One region of the Streptomyces sp. UH6 genome, then DNA from elsewhere that is predicted to be linked to it. Evidence: riboswitches for the same ligand, from Rfam matches in the RefSeq annotation. Region 1 holds a riboswitch; each other region holds the start of a gene.
The links. A riboswitch is a leader RNA that binds a small molecule or an ion and turns the genes downstream of it on or off. The one in region 1 is predicted to bind cyclic di-AMP.
Positions count from the first base shown of each region.

Region 2: it holds a riboswitch for cyclic di-AMP, as region 1 does, so the genes downstream of both, HW445_RS11640 (M23 family metallopeptidase) here and HW445_RS34360 (transglycosylase SLT domain-containing protein) in region 1, are expected to answer to the same signal.
Region 3: it holds a riboswitch for cyclic di-AMP, as region 1 does, so the genes downstream of both, HW445_RS04405 (C40 family peptidase) here and HW445_RS34360 (transglycosylase SLT domain-containing protein) in region 1, are expected to answer to the same signal.

Region 1 is NZ_JACADT010000048.1:8,313-14,335, forward strand. Features, by position in the region: gene nuoN (NADH-quinone oxidoreductase subunit NuoN) at 1-275, shown strand, start outside; gene HW445_RS05715 (polyprenyl synthetase family protein) at 382-1,392, opposite strand; cyclic di-AMP (ydaO/yuaA leader) riboswitch at 1,824-1,998, shown strand; gene HW445_RS34360 (transglycosylase SLT domain-containing protein) at 2,002-2,526, shown strand; gene HW445_RS05725 (HAD family hydrolase) at 2,536-3,369, opposite strand; gene recQ (DNA helicase RecQ) at 3,759-5,645, opposite strand; gene HW445_RS05735 (VOC family protein) at 5,752-6,023, opposite strand, start outside.
Region 2 is NZ_JACADT010000171.1:2,114-8,136, forward strand. Features, by position in the region: gene HW445_RS11620 (aspartate aminotransferase family protein) at 1-557, shown strand, start outside; gene HW445_RS11625 (helix-turn-helix domain-containing protein) at 722-1,366, shown strand; gene HW445_RS11630 (DUF6126 family protein) at 1,363-1,503, shown strand; gene HW445_RS11635 (tyrosine-protein phosphatase) at 1,610-2,407, opposite strand; cyclic di-AMP (ydaO/yuaA leader) riboswitch at 2,853-3,017, shown strand; gene HW445_RS11640 (M23 family metallopeptidase) at 3,022-3,855, shown strand; gene HW445_RS11645 (SGNH/GDSL hydrolase family protein) at 4,098-4,889, shown strand; partial or broken gene HW445_RS11650 (MBL fold metallo-hydrolase) at 5,125-6,023, shown strand, end outside.
Region 3 is NZ_JACADT010000031.1:11,546-17,568, reverse strand. Features, by position in the region: partial or broken gene HW445_RS04415 (hypothetical protein) at 1-1,169, shown strand, start outside; gene HW445_RS04410 (DoxX family membrane protein) at 1,249-1,773, shown strand; cyclic di-AMP (ydaO/yuaA leader) riboswitch at 2,126-2,283, shown strand; gene HW445_RS04405 (C40 family peptidase) at 2,290-3,459, shown strand; gene HW445_RS04400 (hypothetical protein) at 3,632-3,985, opposite strand; gene HW445_RS04395 (C40 family peptidase) at 4,363-5,436, shown strand; gene HW445_RS04390 (response regulator transcription factor) at 5,772-6,023, opposite strand, start outside.

The DNA of each region.
Region 1 (6,023 bases):
GCAAGTTCGCCGTCTTCAAGGCGGCGGCGGAGGGCGGCGCGGCACCGCTGGTGGTGGTCGGCGTGCTGTCCTCGGCGGTCGCGGCGTTCTTCTACATCCGGGTGATCGTCCTGATGTTCTTCAGCGAGCCCAAGCCGGAGGGGCCCACGGTGGCGGTGCCGTCGCCGCTGACGACCACCGCGATCGCGGTGGGTGCCGCGGTGACGGTGGTGCTGGGTGTGGCCCCGCAGTACTTCCTGGACCTGGCGAACTCGGCGGGCGTGTTCGTCCGCTGACCGGGCCCGCACCGGCGGGTTCCCGCACGTACGCCGAAGGCCCGGCCCCCTCGGGGGCCGGGCCTTCGGCGTACGCGGGTCGCGCGGCGGCCGCGGCGGTGGCGGGTCAGCCCGCGCGGTGCACCACGGCGTCGCACAGGTGCACGAGGGCGGTCTTGGCCTCGCACTCCGGCAGCGGAGTGAGCGCAGACCGGGCCTCCTGGGCGTAGCGGACGGTGTCCGCCCGGGCGTCCTCCAGGGCGGGGTGGGCCCGCAGCCGGGCCACCGCCTCGGCGAGGCGCGCCTCGTCCGTCAGGTCGGAGTCGAGCAGCTCGCACAGCTCGGCGTCCTCCGCCCGCCCCAGCCGCTCCACCCGCTCGCGCAGGCGCAGCACGGGCAGCGTGGCGATGCCCTCGCGCAGGTCGGTCCCGGGGGTCTTGCCGGAGTCGGAGGAGTCGGAGGCGATGTCCAGGACGTCGTCGGCGAGCTGGAAGGCCACGCCGAGCCGCTCGCCGTACTGCGTGAGCACGTCCACGACCTGGTCGTCGGCGCCGGACATCATCGCGCCGAACCGGCAGGCGACGGCCACCAGCGAGCCGGTCTTGCCGGCCAGCACGTCGAGGTAGTGGTCGATGGGGGAGCGCCCGTCGGAGGGGCCGGCGGTCTCCAGGATCTGGCCCGTGACCAGCCGCTCGAACGCCTCGGCCTGCACCCGCACCGCCTCCGGGCCGAGGTCGGCCAGGATGTGCGAGGCGCGGGCGAAGAGGAAGTCGCCGGTGAGGACGGCCACCGAGTTGCCCCAGCGGCTGTTGGCGCTGGGCACGCCGCGGCGCACCTCGGCCTCGTCCATCACGTCGTCGTGGTACAGCGTGGCGAGGTGGGTGAGCTCGACGACCACCGCCGACGGGACGATCCCCGGCGCCTCAGGGTCACCGAACTGTGCGGCGAGCGTGACGAGCAGCGGGCGGAACCGCTTGCCGCCGGCCTTCACGAGGTGCTGCGCGGCCTCCGTGATGAACGGGACCTCGCTCTTGGTGGCTTCGAGCAGACCTTCCTCGACGGCCGCCATGCCCGCCTGGACGGCGGCCTCCAGCGCCTGGTCCCGAACCCTCAGCCCGAACGGCCCGACCACGGTCACGAGGGGTCTCCTGTCTGCTGGTGTGTGCTGACGGTTACACGGTTTGTCGATAGGTCATTGCCATCACCCCACTCAGCGTATCCGGTCAGGTTTCGATCACCGACAGCCCCCACCCGCCAGATGGCCGGGAGATGCCCTGTCCGGTTTCGGTGGGTTGAGTGAGCTGGTGCACATTCCATCCCTTTGGGTGGGCATCGACCGATCCGTGAAGTGAGCCACAGGGGCGGAGCGCGGACGTGCGGGGGTGGATACGGCGAACTCGCCCTCTATCGGGAGAAGTTGAGGGTCGATGGCGGTGCGCTCGTGGGGCGCAAATCACCCGCAATCATGATCAACCAGCGTGATCCAGTGACTTTCGTACTTGTTTCGGACATCCGCTCTCACGTACGTTTCGGGCCAGCCGGGTGGAACGCCGAGTCCTGCCGCCGTCCGGTCACCACACACCCATTCCATGACGGCAGGAGCGGGGGACCCAGGTACGCCGCCGGCCCGGAGCACGCTTCCGGACGGCTCGGGGTGAAGCCTGTCGCCCGACCAGGGCGACGGGCCGGGCAGCCTTTCTGGCCCGAACCCGACAGCTCACCTCGCAGGCGCCGGAAAGGATCAACCATGACCCGCTTCACCCGTACCGCGTCCGTCCTTGCCGTCGCCGCGGCCGTCGTCGCCGCCCCGATCGCGGGCGCGACCGGCGCCTGGGCCGCCGAGACCCCGGCCGCCGCCAAGGACACCGCGGCCGCGGCCAAGGACGCCCCGGCCGCCGCCAAGGACACCGCGGCCGCCGCCGGCAACAAGGTCACCCAGCTCGCCGCGACGCCGGAGAACCTGGACGCGTGGATCAACGAGGCCCTGGACGTCATGGAGAAGCACGACATCCCGGGCACCTACGAGGGCATCCACCGCAATGTGATGCGCGAGTCCTCGGGCAACCCGCTGGCCATCAACGACTGGGACATCAACGCCGTCAACGGCATCCCGTCCAAGGGCCTGCTCCAGGTGATCGACCCCACCTTCGACGAGTACCACGTGGAGGGCACCGGGTCCTCGCCGTTCGACCCGGTCGCCAACATCGCCGCCGCGTGCAACTACGCTGCCGACCGCTACGGCTCGATCGACAACGTGAACAGCGCGTACTGACCGGCTCCCTCAGGGGAACAGGCGCTCGAGGACGACGGCCACGCCGTCGTCCTCGTTCGTCGTGGTGACCTCGTCGGCGACCGCCTTCAGCTCGGGGTGGGCGTTGGCCATGGCCACCCCGCGGGCCGCCCAGCGGAACATGGGCACGTCGTTCGGCATGTCGCCGAAGGCGATGGCGTCCTCGGGGCCGAGGCCGAGCCGGGACGCCGCCATGGCCAGGCCGGTCGCCTTGGTGATGCCGTGCGGCTGCAGCTCCACGGTGCCCGGCCCCGACATCGTCACCGTCGCCAGCGACCCGACGGCCGCGGCGGCCACCGCCGTCAGCTCGTCGTCGGTCAGCTCGGGGTGGCAGAGCAGCACCTTGGTGATCGGCCGCTCCCACAGGGCGTCCCGGCGGTCCACCCGCACGGCGGGGAGGGTGGGGCGGGCCATCCGGTAGCCGGGCTCGATCAGGGTGAGCCCGTTGGCGCCGTCCTGGTCGACGGCCGCGTACACCTGGCCCACCTCGGCCTCGATCTTGCCGATGGCGGTCTCCGCCAGCTCGCGGTCCAGCGTCATCGACCACACCAGACGGTCCCGGTCCGCGTCGTAGAGCTGCGCGCCCTGCCCGCACACCGCGAAACCGCCGCCGATCCCGGCGAGCAGGTCGCGTACCCGCGGCGCGGGGCGCCCCGTCACCACCAGATGCCGGGCACCCGCCCGGGCGGCGCCTCCCAGTGCCGCGCGGGTGCGGGGGGAGACGGTGTCGTCGTCACGCAGGAGCGTGCCGTCCAGGTCCGTGGCGATGAGGGCGTACGCGGGGAGCGCACGGGAAGGGGGCGCATAGGCGGCGGGTGCGGGCATGATCAGAGAATACGGACGATCCGGAGCGCCCCTGTGACGGGTTGACACGCCGACCGGATGTGTGCAATAGGGCGCTGATCGTCTCATGTGAGCGCGATCCGGGGTGATTCCCCCCGGCCGCCGGGGGCCGTAGCCGGTGCTCAGGCGCCGGAGAGGCCCCGACGTGCTGGGGCGTCCGGAGACGCAGCCCCGTGCACCGGCACCGACGTGGGCCCGGTGCTCGTGCGTCGCGGTCTGCCCGTGCTCAGGCACCGAGGGGCTGCTCCCGCGCCCGGGAGTGGTGGGCATGCCCCCGTGCTCGGCGTGCTCGGAGTGCCCGGAGAGGCGCCCCCGTGTTCAGGCACCGCGGCGTGCACCCGCGCTCACCTCGTCGACGCGGTGCCCCGCGCTCAGGCGTCGTCGAGCGACGCCAGGAGTCCGACGACGCTCTCGCCGTGCGTGGCCAGCTTCTTCTCGCCGATGCCGCTGATCCCGCGCAGCTCGTCCACCGAGGTGGGGCGGGCCGCGGCGATCTCCCGCAGGGTCGCGTCGTGGAAGATCACGTAGGCGGGGACGCCCTGCTCCCGGGCGCGCTCCCCGCGCCAGGCGCGCAGCGCCTCGAAGACCGGCTGGAGCTCCTCGGGCAGCTCGGCCACGGCCGCGGCGGCCTTCGCCTTGCGCTCGCCGCGGGCGGAGGGCGCCTTCCTGGGCTCCTTGCGCATCGGCACCGGACGCTCGCCGCGCAGCACGGCGGCGCTGCCCTCGGTCAGCACCAGCGTGCCGTACTCGCCCTCCACGGAGAGCAGGCCCTGTGCCAGCAGCTGCCGGACCACACCGCGCCACTCGCCCTCGGCGAGGTCCTCGCCGATGCCGAACACGGACAGCTGGTCGTGGTCGAACTGGATCACCTTGGCCGTGCGCTTGCCGAGCAGGATGTCGATGATCTGGGTCGCGCCGAACTTCTGCCGCCGCTCCCGGTCGAGCCGGACCACCGTGGAGAGCACCTTCTGCGCGGCTACGGTGGCGTCCCAGGTCTCCGGCGGGGTGAGGCAGGTGTCGCAGTTGCCGCACGCCTCCTCGGCCGCCTCCTGGCCGAAGTAGGCCAGCAGCTGGCCCCGGCGGCACCGGACGGTCTCGCAGAGGGCCAGCATCGCGTCCAGATGGGCCTGGGCGCGCCGGCGGAAGGCCTCGTCGCCCTCGCCCGAGAGGATCATCTTCCGCAGCTGGACGACATCGTTGAGCCCGTACGTCATCCACGCCGTCGACGGCAGCCCGTCGCGCCCCGCGCGGCCGGTCTCCTGGTAGTAGCCCTCCACCGACTTCGGCAGGTCCAGATGGGCCACGAACCGCACGTCCGGCTTGTCGATCCCCATGCCGAAGGCGATGGTGGCGACGACCACCAGGCCCTCCTCGCGCAGGAACCGGGACTGGTGGGCGGCGCGGGTGGCCGCGTCGAGGCCCGCGTGGTACGGCACCGCCTCGACGCCGTTGGCGCGGAGGAACTCGGCGGTCTTCTCCACGGAGTTCCGGGAGAGGCAGTAGACGATCCCGGCGTCGCCCCGGTGCTCCTCGCGCAGGAAGGCCAGCAGCTGCTTCTTCGGCTCCGCCTTGGGCACGATCCGGTACTGGATGTTGGGGCGGTCGAAGCCGGCGACGAAGTGCCGCGCCGAGTCCAGGCCGAGGCGGCGGGTGATCTCCTGGTGGGTGGCGCGGGTGGCCGTCGCGGTCAGGGCGATCCGCGGCACGTCCGGCCAGCGTTCACCCAGCACCGACAGGGCCAGATAGTCGGGGCGGAAGTCGTGGCCCCACTGGGCCACGCAGTGCGCCTCGTCGATGGCGAAGAGGGAGACCCGGCCGCGCGAGAGCAGGTTCAGGGTGGACTCCAGGCGGAGCCGCTCGGGGGCCAGGTAGAGGAGATCCAGCTCACCGGCCCGGAACTGCGCCTCCACCAGCCGCTGCTCGTCGAGGTCCTGGGTGGAGTTGAGGAAGCCGGCCTGCACACCGGCCGCGCGCAGGGCGTCGACCTGGTCCTGCATCAGCGCGATCAGCGGGGAGACCACCACGCCCGTGCCCGGGCGGACCAGGGCGGGGATCTGGTAGCACAGCGACTTGCCGCCGCCGGTGGGCATCAGGACCACGGCGTCCCCGCCGGAGACCACGTGCTCGACCACGGCCCGCTGCTCGCCGCGGAACGACTCGTAGCCGAAGACCTTGCGCAGCGTCTCCAGCGCCGGGCCGCCCGCGTCCGCCGCGAGCCCGTCCGCGTCCGTCGTGGATGCCGTTGTTGCCGTGGTCACACCTGTACCGCCCGTCCCTGTCGACCTCCCTCCACCATAGGGGGGCGCGCCGACGCCGCCGGAGTTTTCCACAGGCCCGGCCGGTCCGGGGCCGGGGCGGCCGGGTTCAGTGGACGCAGAACTCGTTGCCCTCCGGGTCGTACATGACCGTCCACGCGCCGCCCGGCTCCCGGACCTCGCGCAGCACGCGGGCGCCCAGCGCCGTCAGCCGGCCGACCTCGTCGCCGCGGGCCCCCTCGCCGGGGTGGAGGTCCAGGTGGAGCCGGTTCTTGACCGTCTTGGGCTCCGGGACCCGCTGGAACAGCAGCCGCCGCCCCAGGCCGGTCCCGGACTCCTCGTCGTACGGGTCCTGCGGGTGGCGGACCGCCGCCAGGTTCC
Region 2 (6,023 bases), on a different contig from region 1:
GGGCGACGCTGGGCAGGGACTGGATCTTCAAGAAGGTCTACTCCTCCATGGACCGCGTGCTGGTCCACTCCGCGAGCTTCGGCTCCAACGCGCAGGCGATGGCCGCGGGACTCGCGGTCCTCTCGGTGATCGAGGACGACCAGGTCGTCGCCGGCGCGAGGGCCACGGGGGAGCTGCTGCGGTCACGGCTGGCGGCGCTCACCGACAGGTACGAGATGCTCGCCGACGTGCGGGGGCGGGGCCTGATGATCGGCATCGAGTTCGGCCGCCCCCGCTCGCTGAAACTGCGCGGGAGGTGGGCGATGCTGCAGGCGGCACGGAAGGGGCTCTTCGCCCAGATGGTGGTGGCGCCGCTGCTGCACCGGCACCGGATCCTCACCCAGGTCTCCGGCGACCACCTCGAGGTGATCAAGCTGATTCCGCCGCTGATCATCGGTGAACGGGAGGTGGACCGCTTCGTCGCGGCCTTCACGGCGGTGATGGACGACGCCCACCAGGGAGGTCTCGTGTGGGACTTCGGACGCCGGCTGATGAAGCAGGCGGCCGCCAACCGCTAGGCGGCACGGAACCGCCGGCCGGGCCGCCTCCGGACGGGAGTCCGGGGGCGCCCCCGGACGCTGCCGGGGCCTCCTCACCCGCGGCGTCGGAGGCCGCACCCGCCCCCTCTTGCCTCTGAGGCAAGGAAGTTGCCGCTGGGGCAAAAACCTGGCTGAATGGCGGTATGTCCGCCGCAGATCCCGGCCCACCGGGAGACCTTCCCAGCGTAGCCCCCACGCTCCGCGCGCTGCGCCACCGCACAGGCCTCACGCTGGAGGCCGCCGCCCGGGCCGCGGACCTCTCCCCGGCCCACCTGTCCCGCCTGGAGACGGGCCACCGCCAGCCCTCCCTGCCCGTCCTCCTCGGACTGGCCCGCGTCTTTGGCACCACCGTCTCCGAGCTGCTCGGCGAGACCGCCCCCGACCGCGAGGCCGTGGTGCGGGCCGCCGACACCCTGGAGACCCGGGCCGGGGGCTGGAGCTACTGGCACGCGGGGGCGCCGGGCCGGGCCATGCAGGCCCTCCGGGTCCGCATCCCCCGCAGCGGCGGCCCGCAGGACCAGGTGGTCCGCGTCCACCCGGGCGAGGAGTGGCTGCACGTCCTCACCGGCCGCCTCCGCCTGCACCTGGGCGACACGAGCCACGTGCTCGGCCCCGGGGACGGCGCCCACTTCGACTCGCTCACCCCGCACCGCCTGGCTCCCGACGGGCCGGACGGAGCCGAGCTCCTGTTCGTCCACACCCTGCTGCAGAGCCCCACGGCCGCCCTCTGCCTCGGCCCCGAGGCGAACGCCGGCCACCCGACCCCGTCAGGAGTGCCCACGTCATGACGACCCCCGACAAGAAGAACGTCGAGGACAAGCTCCCCCGCGCCCTCTGGATCCGTCTCTTCGTGTACATCGTGGCGGGCCACCTCTTCGCCGGTTTCATCTGGCTGCTCTTCGAGGCGGGTGCCCGCGCCAACTGAGCCGGATGCGGGCCCGGGGCCCGGTGCGGAGCCGGTCGGGCCCCGCACCGGGCCTCCGTCGGTCGAGGAGCCGCTCGGTCGAGGGGCCGCTCGGTCGAGGAGCCGCTCAGTCGAGGAGCCGCTCGCGCAGCCTCTCGCGCAGCTCCGGCGTCACCCCGAGGCCCTGCGTCAGGTAGGCGTCGACCCCGCCCCAGTTCTCCTCGATGGTCTCGAAGGCGGCCCCCAGGTACTCGGGCCGCGCGTCGAACAGCGGGCTCAGCAGCTCCGTGATCTCCGGCGTGTACGGGTCGGAGGACTCGCCGCCCCGGTGCAGCTTGTAGCGGCGGTGCTTGGCCCCCGACTTCAGGTAGTCCTCAGTGATGGCGTCCCGCTCCACGCCCAGTGCGAGCAGCACGACCGCGATCGAGAGCCCCGCCCGGTCCTTGCCCGCCGAGCAGTGCATCAGCGCCGGCACGCTCTCCTCGGCCATGGCGCGCAGCACCGTCGTGTGCTCGCCGGTGCGGGTGAGGACGGTCGTCCGGTAGGAGGCGATCATGCGCTGCTCGGCGCGGCCCTCGCCCAGCAGGGGCCTGAGCTCGTCGATACCCCCGCGGCGGACACGCTTCCAGAACTCCGCCCCGTCGGCCGGGTCGGAGAGCGGCAGCCGCACCTCTCTGACCCCGGGCAGCGAGACGTCGGGGCCCTCGAGGCTCCGGTCGGCGTCGTTGCGGAAGTCGAAGACGGTGTGCAGGTTCAGGGAGGCGAGGAAGGCGGCGTCCTCGGCGGTCGCGCTCGCCAGGTGCCCGCTGCGGAACAGCACGCCGGGCTTCACCTTGCGGCCGTCCCGGGTGGGCATCCCGCCCACGTCGCGAAAGTTGCGCACTCCGGCGAGCTGGGGCTCGGTCGACGGGACCTGCTGCGTCACGGGGGGCTCCTCCCACTAGGCCCCGCCGGTGCGGCAACCGGCAGGTGCGCTCCGACGATACGACATGACCGCCCAGGACAGAGAGGGTGCCGCCCCGACGGAAACCTTCACGGCCCCGCGACGGAGAAATGCGGCAATACGGACAATTCAACACAACGATGATTTGTCACCGTAAAACACAACTCGCCCTGCGGTGAGGGGTCGTGGGGAGCGGCCGGGTGAGCAGCCTCATACCCGTGACCGAGCGTCGTCGGCGCGGGGCGGGCAACTGGCGTGCGGCGAGGTCGACTTGAGGGGGTCCTGGCGACTCTCTGTGACCGTTTTGCACTTAAGTGATCACAAACAATGCACCTTCGTTGATTTCCCGCGCTTGTCCCGTTGCGCCCCGGTCGCATACGTTCACGATCCGATCCGGACGGACGCCGAATCCTGCCGCCGCCCGGATCTCTCACACTCACCCGAGTAACCCGAGTACGGCAGGAGCGGGGGACCCACAGGTACACGCCTGTTCCGGTCTCCGGAACGGGCTAGGGGTTAAGCCGCGCCCAGCGCGGCCGGGCATCTCCAGCCCGCACCCGACAGCTCACCTCGCAGGCGACGGAGAGGACCACGTCATGCCCGCGAAGCATCAGAAGCACCGCCGCCCCACCGGCGTCCAGCGCCTCACCCGCTCCATCGCCGTCGCCGGAACGGGCGCCGTGGCGCTCGGCCTGCCCCTGTTCGGCGCCGCAGGTGCCCACGCCGCCCCCCAGCAGGGCGCGCAGAGCCTGCCGGTCGCCGCCAAGAAGGCCGCCTCCGAGACCTACAAGGTCAAGAAGGGCGACTCCCTGGCGAAGATCGCCGACAAGAAGAAGGTCGCCGGCGGCTGGAAGAAGCTGTACAAGATCAACCGCGACGTCGTAGGTGACAACCCGCGCCTGATCAAGCCCGGCACCAAGCTCGACCTCGGCAAGAAGGCCGCCGCCAAGCCCGCCCAGGCGAAGGCCGCCGCGCCCAAGACCGAGGCCCCGAAGACCACGGTCGCCGACGCGGCCGCCGCCGGCGGCTACACCGCCCCCGCGGACGCCGCCCTCGGCACCGCCTACCGCACCGCCGGCAGCATGTGGTCCAGCGGCTACCACACCGGTGTCGACTTCGCCCTGCCCACCGGCACCCCGCTGAAGTCCATCGCCGCGGGCACCGTGGTCTCCGCCGGCAACGGCGGCGCCTACGGCAACCAGGTCGTCATCCAGCACGAGGACGGCATGTACTCCCAGTACGCCCACCTGTCGCAGCTGTCCGTCTCCGCCGGCCAGACCGTCACCGTCGGCCAGCAGATCGGTCTGTCCGGCGCCACCGGCAACGTGACCGGCCCGCACCTGCACTTCGAGGTCCGCACCTCGCCCGACTACGGTTCCGACGTGGACCCGGTCGGCTACCTCCGCTCGCACGGGGTCAGCGTCGGCTGACCCCCGCGGGACCTCGCGGTTGCGCGCGAACCGAGGGCCGCACTTCCCTTCCGGAAGTGCGGCCCTCGGCGCTCCCCGTCCGGCCACCTTCCGGGTGCCGTCCGGCCGCCTGCCCGGGCGACGGAAGACGAGTGGCGTTTCTCACCCACCGTCAACCCCTCCCTACGGTCGCGTAGCTCACATCCGAAGGTGAAAGATGCCTCGATGTGGCAGACGATTCGAAGAATGACAGCAGAACAGTGATCGGGTCGGTCGGGTCGTACGTGGCCGTCGGGGACAGCTTCACCGAGGGCGTCGGCGACCAGGGCCCCGACGGGACGTTCGTCGGCTGGGCCGACCGCCTCGCGGTGCTCCTCGCCGACCGCAGGCCGGAGGGCGACTTCCGCTACACCAACCTCGCCGTGCGCGGAAAGCTGCTCGACCAGATCGTGGCCGACCAGGTGCCCCAGGTCCGCGGCCTCGCCCCCGACCTGGTGTCCATCTGCGCCGGAGGCAACGACATCCTCCGCCCGGGCACCGACCCCGACGACGTGGCGGACCGCTTCGAGAAGGCCGTCGCCGAACTCGCGTCCGCGGCCGGCAGCGTCCTCGTCGCGACCGGGTTCGACACCCGCGGCGTTCCGGTGCTCAAGCACCTCCGGGGCAAGATCGCCACGTACAACGGGCACGTGCGGGCCATCGCCGACCGCTACGACTGCCGGGTGCTGGACCTGTGGTCCCTCCGCAGCGTCCAGGACCGCCGCGCCTGGGACGACGACCGGCTGCACCTCTCCGCCGAGGGGCACACCCGGGTGGCGCTCCGCGCCGGCCAGGTCCTCGGCCTCGAGGTCCCCGCCGACCCCGAGCAGCCCTGGCCGCCGCTGCCCCAGCGCGGCGTCCTGGAGGTCCGCCTCGACGACGTGCACTGGGCACGCGGGCACCTGGTGCCGTGGATCGGGCGGCGCCTGCGCGGCCGGTCCTCCGGGGACACCGTCGTCGCCAAGGGCACCCTCGCGCTCGACGACCTCAAGTCCTGGCTCGCCAGGGCCGTCTGAGCCGCACCACGGTGTCCCGCCGGTCCGCGGACCGGCGGGACACCGTGGATCGCGCGGTGGCCGGATCGGCGTGCCCGGGGCGCACGGATCGAGGCAACGCGGCGCACGACGTCCGCGTCCGTAGGAGCATGGACACGCGCACCTTCGAGCACACCCGATCAGGCACAGCGGCTGGAGGCCACCTGTGAGCGACAGCGGTTCCCTTTCCCGATCCGTCACCGCGGCGGGCGCGTCGCTGCTGCGGGGCCTGCGCCCCGAGGCGTTCGGCGCCGAGGCCCGGGGAAAGCGGCTGGCCCGCATCCAGGCCTCGCCCCACTTCGCCGACGGCGTCTTCCGCAACCCGGCCGGACCCACCCGCACGACCCCCGACCCGTCCTCGCGGCGTGAACTGGCCAAGGGACTCCTCGACCGCGAGGCCCGCGCGCTGCGCGCCCCCGCGCGGCCCATACCCCTGCACCCCAGCACCCTCGCCGACCTGGCGACCCCGCCGGCCGACGGACTGCGGGTCACCTGGCTCGGCCACTCCACCGTGCTGACCGAGATCGACGGCCGGCGGGTGCTGTTCGACCCCGTCTGGGGTCAGCGCTGCTCCCCGGTCACCTTCGCCGGCCCCCGCCGGCTCCACCCCGTTCCCGCGCCGCTCGCCGCACTGGGACCGGTGGACGTCGTCGTGATCTCCCACGACCACTACGACCACCTGGACATGCCCACCATCAAGGCGCTGGCCGGGACCGACACCCTCTTCGCCGTCCCACTCGGCGTCGGCGCCCACCTGGAACGCTGGGGCGTCTCCGGCGCACGCCTGCGCGAACTCGACTGGCACGAGTCGACCCGGGTCGGCTCCCTCACCCTCACCGCGACGCCCGCCCGCCACTTCTGCGGCCGCGGGCTGCGCAACACCCAGCACACCCTGTGGGCCTCCTGGAGCGTCGTCGGCGAACGCCACCGCGTCTACCACAGCGGTGACACCGGCTACTTCGACGGCTTCCGGGACATCGGCGCCGCGTTCGGCCCCTTCGACGTCACGATGATCCAGCTCGGCGCCTACTCGGAGCACTGGCCGGACATCCACATGACCCCCGCGGAGGGCCTGCGCGCCCACCTCGACCTCCAGGGCGGCACGCCGGGCGGGGC
Region 3 (6,023 bases), on a different contig from region 1:
CGGCCTTCCTGCACCAGCGGGACGAGTTCGCCGCGGGGAAGGGGCTGCCGGCCGCGGTCGCGCACTCGGCCTCCGCCTCCCGGCAGTGGGTCTCCGACGAGCTCACCCAGTCCGCCACCGAGGTGGCCGAGCGCAGCCGCGCCGAGGGGCAGGCCTGGCTGGCCCGGCTCTGGAGGATCACCCTCTACGCCGTGTGGGGCGCGGTGGTGCTGCTCCTGCTGGTACAGGCGCTCACCGCGATCGGGGCCGGCTGGACCCCGGCGCGCTCGGCCGGACTGCTCGCCGCCCTGGTGACGGGCGCCGCGCTGTCCGCCGCCTCCTGGTACCACCGTGATCGGGGCGGCGTGCTCGCCCCGGTGATCGGTGAGGACAACCGCCTCTCCACCTCCCGCGCGGTGGCCACCGCCTGGGTGCTGTTCACCGCCTTCGCCGTGCTGACCCTGGCCGGCCAGCTGGCCGCCGCCTCCGGCCACCGGGAGCGCGACTCGCTGATCGCGGGCCTGAACCTCGCCCGGGGCGCGGGCATGGTGACGGTGCTGGCCGTGGTCTGTGCCATCGCGGTGCTGGTCCGGCGGGTGGTGAGCCTTCGGGTGCTCGGCCAGCGGCTGCAGAAGGTCCGTGCCGACCGCCCGCGCGCCGCCGACCTGCTGACCGACGACTCCGGGCGGGGCAGCTTCGCCGACATCCAGTACGTGGTGATCTCCGCCGTGGCGCTGGTCTTCGGCCTGGTCCGGCTCGCCCGCCGCCCCGAGCAGCTGCCCGACCTGCCGTGGGGGCTGGCCGTGGTGGTGCTGGTCTCCGCGGCGACGTACCTGGCCGGCAAGTACGCGGAGGGCGGCCGCCCGGTCGTCCTCTCCGTGGTGCGGGCCCGCGAGGCCGGAGACCTGGACGGGCCGATCCGCACCGGGGACGACATCGAGATCCGTGGCGCGGGGTTCGTGCCCCCGGGGGCGCAGGGCGCGGACCGGCTGTCGCGGATGGTCGTCCGCATAGGGTCGGTCAACGTCCACGTTCCGCTGGTCCCCGTCACCGGCGGCTTCAGCAACCCCTCGGACACGGTGCTGACGGTGCCGGTCCCGGCCGAGGTGGAGCCCGGCCGGGTGGAGGTGCAGGTGGTGACCGCGGCGGGGCTGGAGACCAACCGGATGGTCGTCGACATCACCGAGTGACGTCACGCCGCGGCGCACGTAGGCTGTCCCCCGAATTGGTTGACGGATAAACCGACCTGCGGGAAAGGCGGCCACGGTCATGGCGGTCACCACCACCGGCGCCACCCGGACGTCCGGCCCGAGGGAGGCCGCCGCACGCTTCGCGCTGCTCCCCCTGAGGGTCTTCCTCGGCGTCACCTTCCTCTACGCGGGCCTGGACAAGCTCACCGACTCCGCCTTCCTGAAGGAGTCCGGCCCCGGCTCCATCGGCGGGCAGATGGACGCGGTCCGCGACGTCTCCGCCGTCCCCGCCCTGGTCGACCTCGGGCTGAACGCCCCCGTCGCCTTCGGCCTCGCCATCGCCCTGGGCGAGCTGGCCGTCGGTCTCGGCACCCTCCTCGGCCTCCTCACCCGTATGGCGGCGACCGGGGGCGCGCTCATCTCGCTGAGCCTGTGGCTGACGATGAGCTGGGCCGCGGAGCCGTACTACCTCGGCAACGACCTCCCGTACCTGATGGCGTGGACCCCGCTGATCCTGGCCGGCGGCGGCGCGCTCTCCCTCGACGCGGCGTGGCGCGCGCGGCGGGCCGGACGGGCGGCGGGGACCGACGCGACCACCGCCTGAGGCCCGCGCCACGGGCGGACCCGCACCGCCCGTGCACCACCTCCGCGTCCCCGCGCACCACCTCCGCGCGCCGTCTTCCGTACGCACGCACCACCTTCCGCGCTCACGCGCCGACCACCGCGCTGGCGCACCACCTCCGCGCTCCCCGAGCACCCCTGGCCGTGGAACGTCACTGCGCCACGAAACGCTGTTGCGCTACCGAACGCCGCCACGCCCTCACGATCGGCCACGCTTTTACGAAGGTCACAAAAACGTATCGGGCATAACGCACACCGTCCTTCACACGGACACCACGGGTTGGCTAACGTGCCGCGCGGGCCGTCCGATCCCGACCGGCGAACCTCGCCGGTCCGCGCGGCCCCCGCCGAGTCCGGTGCCGTGCCGGAGCCGGGGACCCGCGCGCACCACCTGGGGTGAATCGATCCGGCCCCGCCGGACCGTAGGGCAACCCTTCCGGAAGTCCCGCCCGAACCCGACAGCTAACCCGGTAGGCGGGAGACGGAAGGAGTCGCCGCCTTGGCGTCGCACCGAAAACCCCGCCCCACGGGCCTGCTCGCGGGTATACGCACCCCCGCGCTGGCGACCGTCGCCCTCACCTCCGTGGCCCTGCTGACCCAGACCGCCCAGGCCGCGCCCGCCGACCGCCCCAGCCTCGAAGAGGTCCAGAAGAAGGTCGACACCCTCTACCGCGAGGCCGAGGCGGCCACCGAGAAGTACAACTCGGCCAAGGAGCAGAGCGAGCAGCAGCGCGAGGAGCTCGACAAGCTGCTCGACGACGTCGCCGAGCGCACCGAGGAGCTGAACGAGGCCCGCGAGAGACTCGGCTCCTACGCCGCCGCCCAGTACCGCTCCGGCACCGCCCTCCCCGACACCGCGACCTTCCTGCTCGCCGACGCGCCTCAGGACTACTTCGACCAGGCGCAGCTGATGGACCGCCTGACGGGCCGGCAGAAGGATGCCGTCGACGACTTCGTGGAGCGGCAGGCCGCCACGTCCGAGAAGCGGCAGGAAGCCACCGAGAGCCTGGAGACGCTGAGCTCCTCCGAGGAGGAACTGCGCACCAGCAAGGCGACCGTCCAGAAGAAGCTGACCGACGCCCGGGAACTGCTGGCCGACCTGACCGCCGAGGAGAAGGCGCGGCTCGCCGAGATCGAGCGGCAGAAGGAGGAGGAGGCCCGCCGGAAGGCGGAGGAGCTCGCCCGTCGGCAGGCCGCCGAGGAGAAGGCCCGGCAGGAGGCGGCCGCCGAGCAGGAGGCCGACGAGGCCGCCGGCGGCGGGAGCGGCGCGGACGGTGGCTCCGGGACGGGAGGCGGCACGGACGCCTCCGCCACGCAGGGCCAGAAGGCGGTCGCGTTCGCCGAGGCCCAGATCGGCCTTCCCTACGTCTGGGGCGCGACCGGCCCGGACTCCTACGACTGCTCCGGCCTGACCCAGGCGGCCTGGAAGGCCGCCGGCGTGGACCTGCCCCGCACCACCTACGACCAGGTGAACGCCGGCACCACCGTCCCGGTCTCCGAGGCGAAGCCGGGCGACCTGGTCTTCTTCTACGACGACGTCACCCACGTGGGCGTCTACATCGGCGAGGGCATGATGATCCACGCCCCGAAGCCCGGTGCGTACGTCCGTGAGGAGTCCATCTACTACGACGGCGAGGGCTCCATCCACAGCATCGTGCGCCCCGCCTGACCGGCACCGGAACCGGAACCGGAAACGGCGACCCCGCCTCAGCCTCGGTTCCGCTTCGGCTTCGGCTTCGGCTTCGGCTTCGGCAGCGTCGGAGCCGAAGCCGGGCGGAAGACGACGACGGCCCGCACGCCTCGAGCGTGCGGGCCGTCGCGCGTGCGTCAGCGCGGCCGAGTCACTTCCACAGCACCGCGATGAAGATGTTCACCGTGGTCAGCGCACCCACCAGGGCGAACTGCCCCTTGGACACCCGCTCCTCGTCCCGCTTCACGTAGACCAGGCCGAGGATCACGATCAGCAGCAGCAGCTTGACGCCGATCTTGATGTGGTTGACCGAGCCGCCCTGTGCCTCGTTGAGACCGACCAGGACGATGCCGGTGACCAGCATGGTGAGGGCGCCGTGCAGCATGCCCGGGGTGAAGCGGGCGGCGCCCTGACCGATGGCCTTCATCTGGTGGAAGAAACCGCCGAGCAGGGCGGCGATACCGATGATGTGAAGACCGACGAAGATGTGCAGGAGTACGTCCATGCCGGGGAGCCTAGCCACCGCGCTTTCCCACCCCGGAGGCGGGCCGTCGCGTAGCACCCCTGCCGTCACATCCGCCCCGGAAGTGCACATTCGGTCACTCCACCGCACCAAGCCGTCACGACCGAACCGCTACTGGGTTACCCCCCGGACCATAGTGACCCTTTGCGTTCAGCTGCACACAAACCGTTACCAGACGGTGACGTACCGGATTAGCGTCCTCCCCCAGGTGACCGGCTCCCCTCATGTCGTCCTGACCAGGACGGCGTCGGTCACCGACCGAAGGTCCGGCGGTGGCCTGCCTCCCCTGTGCAGGCCACCGCCGGATGTGTGACCGCCCCCGCCCGGCGGCGGGACGTACGGAAGGACGTGGACTCCACGTGGCATCGCACCGCAAGCCCCCACAGCACAGGCGGAGCGGCAGCAGGGCCCGCACACTGCTCACCGCGGTACTCGCGGGAGCGGCGGCGTCGGCGGGACTCGACGGAGTCGGACACGCGGCGCCGAAGCCGACGCCGGAGCAGGTCAGGGAAGAGGTCGACCAGCTCTACCGGGAGGCCGAGGCGGCCACCGAGAAGTACAACGGGGCCAGGGAAAGGACGGAGGCCGCCGAACGCCGGGTGGGCAAGCTGCAGGACGAGGCCGCCCGGCGGACCGAGGAGCTGAACACCGCGCGCGAGTCCTTGGGTTCGGCCGCCGCCGCGCAGTACCGCTCCGGCAACGGCCTCGGGCCCGCCATGCAGCTGGCGCTCTCCTCCGACCCCGACCGCTTCCTGCGGGACGCCGGCCTCGCCGAGCGCGCCGGCGCCCTCCAGGCCACCGAGGTCGCCTCCGTGGCACGGCAGATCCGCGAGCTGGACGAGGTGCGCCAGGAGGCCCGGACCGAGCTGAAGGAGCTGGAGGACCAGCAGAAGCGGGCACAGCGGCACAAGAAGACCGTCACCGGAAAGCTGGGCAAGGCCCGCCGGCTGCTCTCCCGCCTCACCGCCGAGGAACGCGCCCGGCTCGCCGCCGAATCCGGCGGCGGGAACGCCGAGGCTCCACCGGCCCGGCCCGGCGGAACCGGCGGCGCGAAGAACTCATCGGGCACGGTCTCCGCGCCCAACACCCGTGCGGCCGCCGCGATCTCGTACGCGCAGCGGAAGCTGGGCAGTCCCTACGTCTGGGGCGCCACCGGCCCCGACGCCTTCGACTGTTCAGGGCTCGTCCAGGCCGCCTACCGTTCCGCGGGCGTCTCCCTCCCACGCACCACCTACGCACAGATCGGCGCGGGACAGCGTGTCTCCCGGTCCCAGCTCCGCCCGGGCGACCTGGTCTTCTTCTACCCCGGGGTCACCCACGTGGGCATGTACATCGGCGACGGCAAGATGATCCACGCGCCCAATCCCTCCGCCCCGGTCCGTGTCGCCCCGGTCGACGAGATGCCCTTCGCCGGAGCGACACGGGTGGTGTGACGACTCCCGGACACCCCCGCACGGGCGATCACACGGACCCGTGGACCGCGCAGACGCACGACCCGGACACACCGCAGGACACGGGCGGTGGGGTGGATGGGAGGACGGGTGGACAGGCGGACGGGTGCGCAGACCGGCAGACGGGCAGACGGGCAGACGGCCGGACCGGACGCCCACAGGGACCCGGCGGATGAACGCGCCGCACACCCCGCGCGGACCAGTCCGCACCGGAAGCCCCGGAGGCACCGCCCGGACCGGACGGACCGCCCGGACCGAACAGACCGGACGCACCGCACGCACCGCACGCACCGTCCCGGCCGCGTGCGGGCGCTCCCTCACACCAGCCGTCGGGCCGTGGCCCAGCGGGTCAGCTCGTGCCGGTTGGAGAGCTGGAGCTTGCGAAGGACCGCCGAGACATGGGACTCCACCGTCTTCACCGAGATGAAGAGCTGCTTGGCGATCTCCTTGTAGGCGTAGCCCCGCGCGATCAGCCGGAGCACCTCCCGCTCCCGCTGCGTGAGACGGTCCATGTCCTCGTCCACCGGCGGGGCGTCGGTCGAGGCGAAGGCGTCGAGGACGAAACCCGC